3 regions of the Fusibacter fontis genome follow, and region 1 is predicted to be linked to each of the others. Evidence: riboswitches for the same ligand, from Rfam matches in the RefSeq annotation. Region 1 holds a riboswitch; each other region holds the start of a gene.

Region 1 (3,291 bases):
AATGGCATTTTCTGAAAGCATTAGCCCATTTGAAGCGTTTTCAGCGCTTCGCCTTGCATCCCTTTCAAGCTGTGCAATAGAAGTCGTGATGCCTGCTGCTGCATGGGACTGTTCACTGGCATCTTGAGAAAGTTGCAAACTCATCTCACTTAGATGTGCAGCACCTTCTGAAACCTGTGAAGCGGTTTGCTGAATTTGTATGGCAATTGAGCGTAGCTGATGCTGCATCTGCTGAATAGAGGCAGATAATTTAAGCACTTCACCTTTGCCGATATCGGGCATACTGCTTTGAAGATCTCCATTTGAAATAGCAGTTGTCGCCGTCAGCATGGTCTGTAAAGGCAACGTAATCCATTTTCGAATAAATAGATCGATGACAAATATTGTGGATAGCATTAAAACAAGTGAAATAATAAGACTTCTAATAAATTGCTTAATAAAAAACTGGTAATTTTGTTCAATATCAAAATCCGTACCTATAACAGCGACCACACGTCCACTATCATCTTTTACTGGAAAATAACTGCTCATGAGCCTTCCAAAGTCGCCATTTTCGTATTTTCCAGGGATTTCTTCTCCGGAGGTTTCAAGCATTTCATAGATAGATTCATAGTCAGATTCTACTGGCGTAGAAAGGGGCGTAAAAAGCGGATTTCCAGCTTCATAGCCATCTGCAAAATAAATCCATTGTCCTTCAAGTTTAAGGGACAGATAGACGAATTTTGCCCCTGTCACACCTTGAATGGTTTCAATTTTTGATTTTATTTGAGTATAAATATCTGAAGTTGAATCGCCAGCCGTGGCAATTTCAACATAATCCTCTAAGGATTGTTCAACTTCAGGTGCTATAAAATTTTTTACTTGAACAGCTCTTGAAATGGCAGTTTCTTTGACAAGGGCCATAGAATCTCGATAATGACTAGCAATTAAAGCAACTGTAACAATCACTATGATGATAGCAGTTACAGTTATCATTCGAAAGCGGATACTCGTTTCATTTTTTAAGATTTTCACAGTGACCTCCTTGAATTCATCGATGGTATTATACCCGAAGAGAGAAAAGAATAACAAAGTACAGTTAAATGACAGTGTCACGCGTGACATTATCCACAAGCGTTTGTATCACTTTAAACAAGGTATAAATTAAACGTCGAGGACTGAGGAATGGATCGTCGATGGTTTGTTTTGTTTTAGATGTTTTACTTTGTATAAGGAGGATGTGATGAAACAGTTTTCTAAAATGGGCACTTGAATACTGTGGAGCAAATAGTGCAACCGGCCTTTCTTTAGTCATTAAAGAGAGGAGTATGTTATGAAAGTAGGTAAAAAATTTGTAATGATTTTACTCAGCTTGATGTTGATTGTCGGGGGACAATCGTACACATTTGCTGAAGAAACGGATTGTGGCCCAATCCCGATTCCGCAAGTTTTAATATCAGCAATTGCAGAACCATCAAATGGTGGTACAGTCTCAGGTGCGGGTATGTGGAATCTTTTTTCAATTTGTCACTTAACCGCACAACCAGCCATTGGATATTCTTTTGATCACTGGGAAATGAAGTTACCAATGAGCAGTAATTACCATTCAATTACTGAGATGGATCGATTTTTTAATGGAATTGAAATATCCAATCATCCAGATGGAACAAGTGACTTAACACTACCAGCAGTATCTCCACTAGATTTTAAAGCAGTGTTTAACATGGAGTATTACACATTGACTTATGGTTCAAATGATTTGAATCTAGGAACAGTTACGGGAACTCCAGCAGATGAGTATCCTTACGACAGTCCAATAACGCTTATTGCAAATCCGCTCGAAAGTGCACGATTTGTCAACTGGACTGAAACAGGAACAACAACTGTTTTTTCAACAAATAGCACTCTAAATATTGGAATGCCAAACCATGATCTCTCATTAACAGCGAATTTCGAACCAATTCCAATGCGACATGTCCAGACAGTTGTCGACCCTGAAGGAACTGCACAAATCGTCGGAGGAAATGGGTATTATCCTGAAGGCGAACGAATTACCATTACAGTGATACCTGAAAATGGTTATTGGTTTCAATATTATTCGGTTGAACCACAGCCGATGATTACGATTAACAGTGGGATTGAACCAATGAAAAATTCCAATTATTGGTCATATCCAAATTCTTTTGAAATCACCGTTCCAAGTTATGATATTATCGTAACCACACATATGTATGAACTTCTTGAGTATCATCTAAACCTTTCTGTTTCTCCAGAGGGCTCTGGAACTGCAGAAACATCTGGTATATATGAAGATGGCGAAACCGTCACTATGACAGCTACACCAAACAGAGGGTATCAATTTGTCAGATGGGAATTTGATGAAAATCCATTTGTCGTCTTGTTAGACGGTGGATCAACGCCTCCTCCAGTACCTCCAATTCCAGGCAATCCTTGGGTTGTATACGACAATCCATTGACACTCATTATGCCATGGTATGATTTAAATGGAACCGCTATTTTTGAACCAATCCAAGGTTATAATGTTGAAACCATCGCAGATCCAATGGAAGGTGGGAATTTAACTGGTGCTGGACTCTACTACCCTGGTGAAACATATACATTAACTGCTACTCCAAACACAGGGTATGAATTTGTGAAATGGACTTGGGTTTATGAAGAAGAAATCATTGAACCGAAAGAAACAAGTGAGTATTCAACACTTGATACGGGTTCAGAACCCATTCCAAATGAAAATGATAACCCAACATTATCCGATGTCATGGGAGAACGAGGTGTGATTTATACAGCACACTTCAGAGAAATTCCAAAACACAATGTGACATTAATCGATGAACCTATTGGAACCGGTACATTGAGTGGTAGTGGCGTCTACATGGAAGGAGAAACCTATACCATTTCAGCTGTACCAAATACCGGATATCTGTTTAGTCATTGGTCATGGGAAGTCATTGAAATCCCTGAAATAGAGATGCCTGTTTCCGTTGGTTCACAAGTCCAAATTCAACTGGATTATGAAACCGATGCAGCTTACACAAGTGATCAAGCGACCATGACTGCAGTTATGGGAAATAGAGACATCACTTATACCGCTCATTTTGTACCAGTACCAATTGTAAATGGTACAGTGAGCATCCATTGGACGCACAATGGAATGGATATCGTTGCACCAGAAACAATTACTGGTCAGATTGGAACACCATATACAACCAGTCCAAAAGTATTTCCAAACTATACTTTAAATGAAACGCCAGCCAATCAAAATGGTGTTTATGTAGAAGGAAACATTGATGT
Region 2 (3,291 bases), 1.3 Mb from region 1:
GTATATCTAACTGCTAAACCATCATAAGTTGAATTATGCGCATATGGATTATCCCATTTATAATGCACTGCACCCGTTTGATCATAATAAGTAAATCTTACACGCCACCCACTATTCCATATCCAGTCCCAACGATTATACGTATACGTATTTGTTCCACTTGTATAAGTGTGTGCCAACGGTGCATTAAACGTATAGTTTCTAAAACTAATATACTGATGAATACTTTCTACATTGGTGTCTCCATCTACCAGTATAATCATAAAATTCTTTGTTATTTTGCTGGCATTTGTTGGATCGTTATTAAATGCTTCAATCGAACGTAATCCGCGTCTCATGCCATCACCTGTATTCGTACCACCATTAGCTGTCAAGTTTGTGATGATGCCACTCGTTCCAATAAATGTATTTACATTAGGTTGCAATTTAATCATTACATTCTTATTATCTCCAAGTGTACTGTTCGCATTATACGAAAATGGCGATACACTTAAAAAAATGTTTTCATTATCCGCTAATCCTTGGACCATTTTTGTAGCTTCCTGCTTTAATACGTTGAGTCTCGTACTTGCTCCTAAAGAGTAATCCATACTACCTGAACGGTCGATGACAAATGAAACTGAGGCTTGTGCAACTGCAACGTCAGTGAGTCTTGGATCTGAACGATATGCAAGCGTATTTGCCACATTTCCGTATGAACGATCAATGACCTGTAGGGTATTGACACTTTCAAGTTCGGAACTAACAGTTCTTGTTTTGCCATTGACATTTACGGCTAATGAAAACTTCAACAGTCGATCAACGTCCGGCGCATTATCTTTATCAAAAGTTAAATCAAAAGTTACTCCTGGTTCAGCTGTTGCAAGCACTCTTTGAACATGTTGCGTACCATCCCAAACCCACTCAACAAGTTGAGTTTTATTGGAATTGATCATTAAGTAGTTCCATTCATCCGAAAAATAGTCTGCTATGTTTGTTGAAGGCGTTGGATAATCTTTCGCCAATACAAAAACACCCGATGAATCTCTAATGATGTTATTAATTGTTTTGCTTACAATTCTTACATTATGCTGTATATCTGCTTCAACAATTACCATTTCATGGCTTTTATTTGCAAAAATGAACATGTTAAACCCCACGGCTAATACAGTTCCAATTAGTGCGATAACAACAATCAATTCAATTAAAGTAAATCCTTTTATTCTTGTCATTTAAATCACTCCTAATTATTTTTCCAAACTTTCTTGCTCACATCTGCAGGATCAAAATACATGATTCGAGTATATGTTTCTCCTGTATCGTTCATTGTAGCAATTGAAGTGATTTTTATCCAATCGACAAATCCGGAATCAGTTGATTTTATAGCACTCACATCAATTGTACCATTGCCTAAAGCGATATCGTTCTCTGTATAAGATGAAACTGTATTGTTTTTTAAACGATTCATTAATTCAAACGAATTATTAATTAAAGCAGCATATGCCATCTCAGCGCCTGAATATGCTAAATAGTACGTTTCAACATCTTCTTCTTGCGACTTTGCTTGATTTAAGTTGCCGACAAAAACAGCTTGAATAGCAGCAAGTAATATTCCGACTACCATTAAAATCATCAAAATAAATACTAAAGTACCGCCTTTAGACTCGTTTAAAAATATTTGAATCCTCTTATACTTGCTTAACATACGATTCAAAAGGACCTCCCGAATATTTGTGTTCAATCATATCTCGTGAATATGAACTTACATGGGTGAAATCTTTCTAACGTGAAATTTTCACTACATTATTACTCATTATTATATCCAAATAATCAATACTTACGCAGACTTTGCTTGAATTGTCATTGACAATCCAAAATAAAAAAGGCCGCAGTTTACAAACTGCAGCCGAACCGTCATAGATAACTCCTTAGACTTCAAACTTTGCGTCCTATTTTTTCAAATAGTTTGCCAAATATATAGTGTTGAATAGGCTGATATTGTAAGCCTTTTTAAATTGTTTATATATTCATTATTATATCGTATCCGTGTAAAATTGTCTACATGTTCTCATTTCAAGCTGTTCTTATTTTCATATTTTGCAATTTTAAAGACATTTACACTTCATTAATCTATGAGATGCAAATCCAATTCCTAATAAGATCCAAAATATCGGAGCTACAGAAACAACACTATCATTAAATATTGCAGCGATAAGATAACCAATTACAGCGGCAAAGATTCCCACTACATATGCATAGAAATCATTCATATTGGACTGACAACGTTGAGTAAAATTACATGTGTATAATTGCATAAACGTTTTTAAAATATAAGATAAAAACAAAATCAACATAGTGATCAGCGAAATTAATCCCGTATTAATAAGTAACTGTAAGTAATAGCTATGTGGCTTATCTACAACCATACTAAGGGTTCTAAAATAATTGGCTTTCCCCACAAAATCTTCTTGAGGAAAGTACATTCCAAACGTGTCTGGTCCTGTACCTAACCAAAGGTTATTCTTAATTAGCGGAAATGATCTCGACCATATATACCCACGACCCGACGCAAAAGTTTCTCTACCTTCAAATCCCCATTTTTCAGGTTCATATACACTTGTATGAAATTCGCCTAATTTTCCACCTAATTGTATAACATCCTCTTTAATATACCAATTGAGTTTTATGTTATCCAAAGTAGTAATAAGAATTGTTTTTTTTGACGAAACAATTTCTTGTACTTTTAGGGTTTCAGTATCATCAATATGAATTAAATACGAATCCTCGTTGATGTGTTCTTTCGCATATTGCACATTATTATCGTTGTAAAAATGAACATATCCCTTATTGACTGAAAAAGCAATTGTATAGTGATTGGTTTTTATTTTACCGAAATTATCATTTAATTCAAATGACTTAACCATTAAACGATCATCACTTGTCTTTTCAATGTCAGGGTTGAAACTCTTGATTTTTCCGAATAATGAACCATCTGAAAACGTGTTCATCATCAATGCGATACAAATCATTGGAATAATAATGAATATTTTAAATTTGTCACGACAAATTTGTTTTCTCATGAATAGAATTATAATTAACAACGCAATCATGCCACCTAGCATCCCCGCTCTAGATTTGCATCCAATCCACACAGCAAAAAACAACAACAACAGAACAGAAAATAATCCTGTTTTTAAGCGGCTTTTTATCCCGAAGTATAATGCTGTCGCTAGAGGAAATACCATCGCCATATAGCTTCCAACATAATTCGAATTGCCCATGGTTGCAATAATTTCTTTTCCCACATTAACA
Region 3 (3,291 bases), 820 kb from region 1:
TTGGAAGTATGCCAGATACTATTGTCACAATTATTAATGCCTGTGATCAAATGGATTTAATCTATACGCATACTTATAATGGTGCTTCCTTTACGCTCAATACAAAGGAAATTAAAAAGCTATTAAATGGCGTTCCAATTAGCAACATCGATGTCATTACTTGGCTTCGAGAATACATTGCAGAAGGATTAGAAGAAATAAAAGTTAAAAGTTCTGAGGTGCCAATTGAATTTTAGAAAAATGGGTATTCAGGTAATTGTTGTATCTATATTATTTGTTATTTTGACTAATTATATCGAAATAGACGCTTCGATACGCATCGCTCTTAGTGTTTTTGGAATCGGTTCGGGCGTTTTACTGTTTTTTTTAGATGGCTATAGTCATTTAGATTGATAGAGGAGAGAGCTATGAGTAAAAAAAGAAAAATCATTTCGACAGTATTAATCATTGTCGGAATCGCAGTGGCTGCTTTTCCTATTTATGATCGAATCTATGCTTATTATTGGCAGCAAAAACTGCTTGCTGCGTTTGATGATGAGCTCGAACTCAGTATCAACGCACCTGAAGAAGTAGCATCAGATTATATCGGACTCGAAGATATTTATAGTAGCTCAAATGCTGCAGAAACAGATGGAACAACTGAAACAGAAAATCAAACAACCGCTACTTCAGAAGGAACCTCCGAGGGAACGACAGAAAAGAAAGCACCTGTAGTAGACAAAAGCGTTGTTGCCAAGATAAAAATCAAAAAGATTGATGTTTTGATGCCAGTGTTAGTAGGCGCGACGGAGAAAAATCTAAATCGTGGTGCAGCCATTATTAAAGGTAGTAGTGCATTTGGCGAAGTGGGAAATGTTTCAATCGCAGGTCACCGCGGTCGCTCTTATGGTGTGTTTTTTAATCGTCTCAATGAAATTAAAAATGGTGACGTGATTGAAATTGTCACAAAAGAAAAAATCTATAAATACACCGTTTATAAAGTGCATATTGTTGAACCGGAAGATGTTTCTGTATTAAATAGCAATGGAAAGGATAAGATTTTAACATTGGTCACTTGTGATCCTGTTAAAAACCCGACGCATCGACTCATTATTCATGCGCTACAAAATCCGTAGAAATATCAGTGTGAAAATATCAGGGTGAAAATCTCGTTGGTTTCGCCATTTGTCATGATTATTTAATAGTTTTTTGAAGTACACATGCTATAATGTAAGTAACACTTAGTGAAGAAGTATCTTTTCACGATAACGGCAAACCATTGGAAACGGTGGGACGCAAAGCCATAGGGCCTTTCGAAAGAATGGCAGCCGCGCTACCGAATGGAAAGTTTTTCTATTTTTTGAAAACTAAAAGCTAAAAATTGAAAACTGAAAATTGAATACGTGAAAGATAGTCTCTTCAACGATAATAGCAAACCATTGGAAACGATGGGACGCAAAGCCATAGGGCCTTTCGAAAGAATGGCAGCCGCGCTACCGAAAGGAGAGCAATATGAAACGATTTAACCGTTTTACAGTCTGCTTGTTTGCATTAGTTTTACTAATTGTTCAAGTAGCAGTTGTCGTTCCCTCTTATGCTTCTGATGAGATTTTGATTGAAGCACTTCATTCAAAGGGAGTTGTAAAGATTCAAATGTCTCAATTGAGTCAGACTAAAAACGTGGTCTTGATTGAAAAAGATGGAACAAGGTATACGTATCCACTAAACACGACGCAACCTGTTCAATTCCCACTGCAAATGGGAAATGGTGTGTATCAAGTTCGAATCATGGAACAAATCAGTGGAACCAAGTACAAGGAGTTATCTCAAGCTACAATTGACTTAAATCTCGAAGATTCAAATTCAGTATTTTTAAATAGCATTCAAGATATTAATTGGGAAGGTAGTTCAACAGTTGTCGAACTCGCTCAATCGTTGACACGTGATGCGAAAACAGATGAAGAAAAAGTCTTAGCCATTTACCGTTATGTCACTCAACAGTTTTCGTATGATTATAATAAAGCTAAAACAGTTTCGTCTGGCTATATTCCAAATGTTGACGAGTTAATGCGTTCACATTCAGGTATATGTTACGATTATGCAGCGGTTTTTGCAGCGATGTCGCGCAGTGTAGGTATACCGACTCAATTGATTAAGGGGTATAGCACTACGACGGGTAGCGTGTACCACGCATGGAATGCAGTATATGTAAACGGCAGCTGGAAAACAATTGACTCTACAGTTGATAGTACGAAAGGTGAACTCAAAAAGGGTTCACAAATCTACAAATCGAGTGAAGAGTATACTGTGACTAAAATATATTAAATAATTTTATTTTGAAACAAAGCATCTTTATAAAACTGTTTATAGGGGTGCTTTTTTTTTAATTTTTTGTAAATTGTCAATAATTCATATCATTTCATGTGAAAATAGGATAGAATTATAAAGTTGAATTTTTTTTTTAGAATCAGTTAGGAGAATATGAATGTCACAAAGTAATGGAATTATCAATATCGCTGTTATCGCACACGTCGATGCAGGAAAGTCAACTTTAGTCGATGCGTTTTTGAGTCAAAATAATGTTTTTAGAGAGAATGAAGTTGTACCGGATTGCGTCATGGATAGCAATGATCTTGAAAGAGAACGCGGCATTACAATCTATTCAAAAAACTGCTCGATTATGTATAAAAATCATAAAATTAATATAGTGGATACACCAGGCCATGCGGACTTCTCATCAGAAGTAGAGCGCATCATGAAAACCGTGGATACCGTAATCCTATTAGTGGATTCAAGTGAAGGCCCTATGCCACAAACAAGATTTGTTTTAAAGAAATCATTGGAAAGGGGATTAAGACCTATCCTCTTTATTAACAAAATTGATAAAAAAGACCAAAGAGCAGAAGAAGTTGTCGATTTAGCATTTGACTTATTTGTAGAGTTAAATGCCAATGATGAACAATTAGAATTCCCAATTGTATATGGTATTGCAAAAGAAGGGATTGCGAAATTATCGCTTGAAGATGAAAGCAATGATTTATCCCCACTATTTGATTTGATTTTAGACCACGTGAAGCCTTATTCTGAAGATCCGTCAGAGCCTTTGAAAATGCAAATATCATCCCTTGATTATGATGATTATGTGGGACGTTTAGGTATTGGTCGTGTGACAAGAGGCACCATTAAACAAGGGGATCAAGTGATTGTATGCAAAAGCGAAGGCGTACAAGAACGTGCAAAAATATCCAAATTATACGTGTATGAAGGTTTACACAAACGTGAAGTATCAGAAGCTATAGCGGGTGATATGGT

The links. Region 1 has a riboswitch for cyclic di-GMP ahead of ACZ41W_RS10415 (InlB B-repeat-containing protein). Riboswitches for the same ligand answer to the same signal wherever they lie in the genome.
Region 2: it holds a riboswitch for cyclic di-GMP, as region 1 does, so the genes downstream of both, ACZ41W_RS01180 (hypothetical protein) here and ACZ41W_RS10415 (InlB B-repeat-containing protein) in region 1, are expected to answer to the same signal.
Region 3: it holds a riboswitch for cyclic di-GMP, as region 1 does, so the genes downstream of both, ACZ41W_RS06845 (transglutaminase-like domain-containing protein) here and ACZ41W_RS10415 (InlB B-repeat-containing protein) in region 1, are expected to answer to the same signal.

Annotation. Positions count from the first base shown of each region.
Region 1 covers NZ_AP042445.1:2,333,833-2,337,123, reverse strand. Annotated here, with positions in the region: gene ACZ41W_RS10420 (methyl-accepting chemotaxis protein) at 1-1,014, opposite strand, end outside; cyclic di-GMP riboswitch class II at 1,207-1,290, shown strand; gene ACZ41W_RS10415 (InlB B-repeat-containing protein) at 1,313-3,291, shown strand, end outside.
Region 2 covers NZ_AP042445.1:301,190-304,480, reverse strand. Annotated here, with positions in the region: gene ACZ41W_RS01185 (prepilin-type N-terminal cleavage/methylation domain-containing protein) at 1-1,211, opposite strand, end outside; gene ACZ41W_RS01180 (hypothetical protein) at 1,223-1,693, opposite strand; cyclic di-GMP riboswitch class I at 1,878-1,960, opposite strand; gene ACZ41W_RS01175 (O-antigen ligase family protein) at 2,085-3,291, opposite strand, start outside.
Region 3 covers NZ_AP042445.1:1,516,891-1,520,181, reverse strand. Annotated here, with positions in the region: gene ACZ41W_RS06855 (ATP-binding protein) at 1-236, shown strand, start outside; gene ACZ41W_RS06850 (class D sortase) at 408-1,115, shown strand; cyclic di-GMP riboswitch class I at 1,240-1,320, shown strand; cyclic di-GMP riboswitch class I at 1,400-1,480, shown strand; gene ACZ41W_RS06845 (transglutaminase-like domain-containing protein) at 1,492-2,304, shown strand; gene typA (translational GTPase TypA) at 2,465-3,291, shown strand, end outside.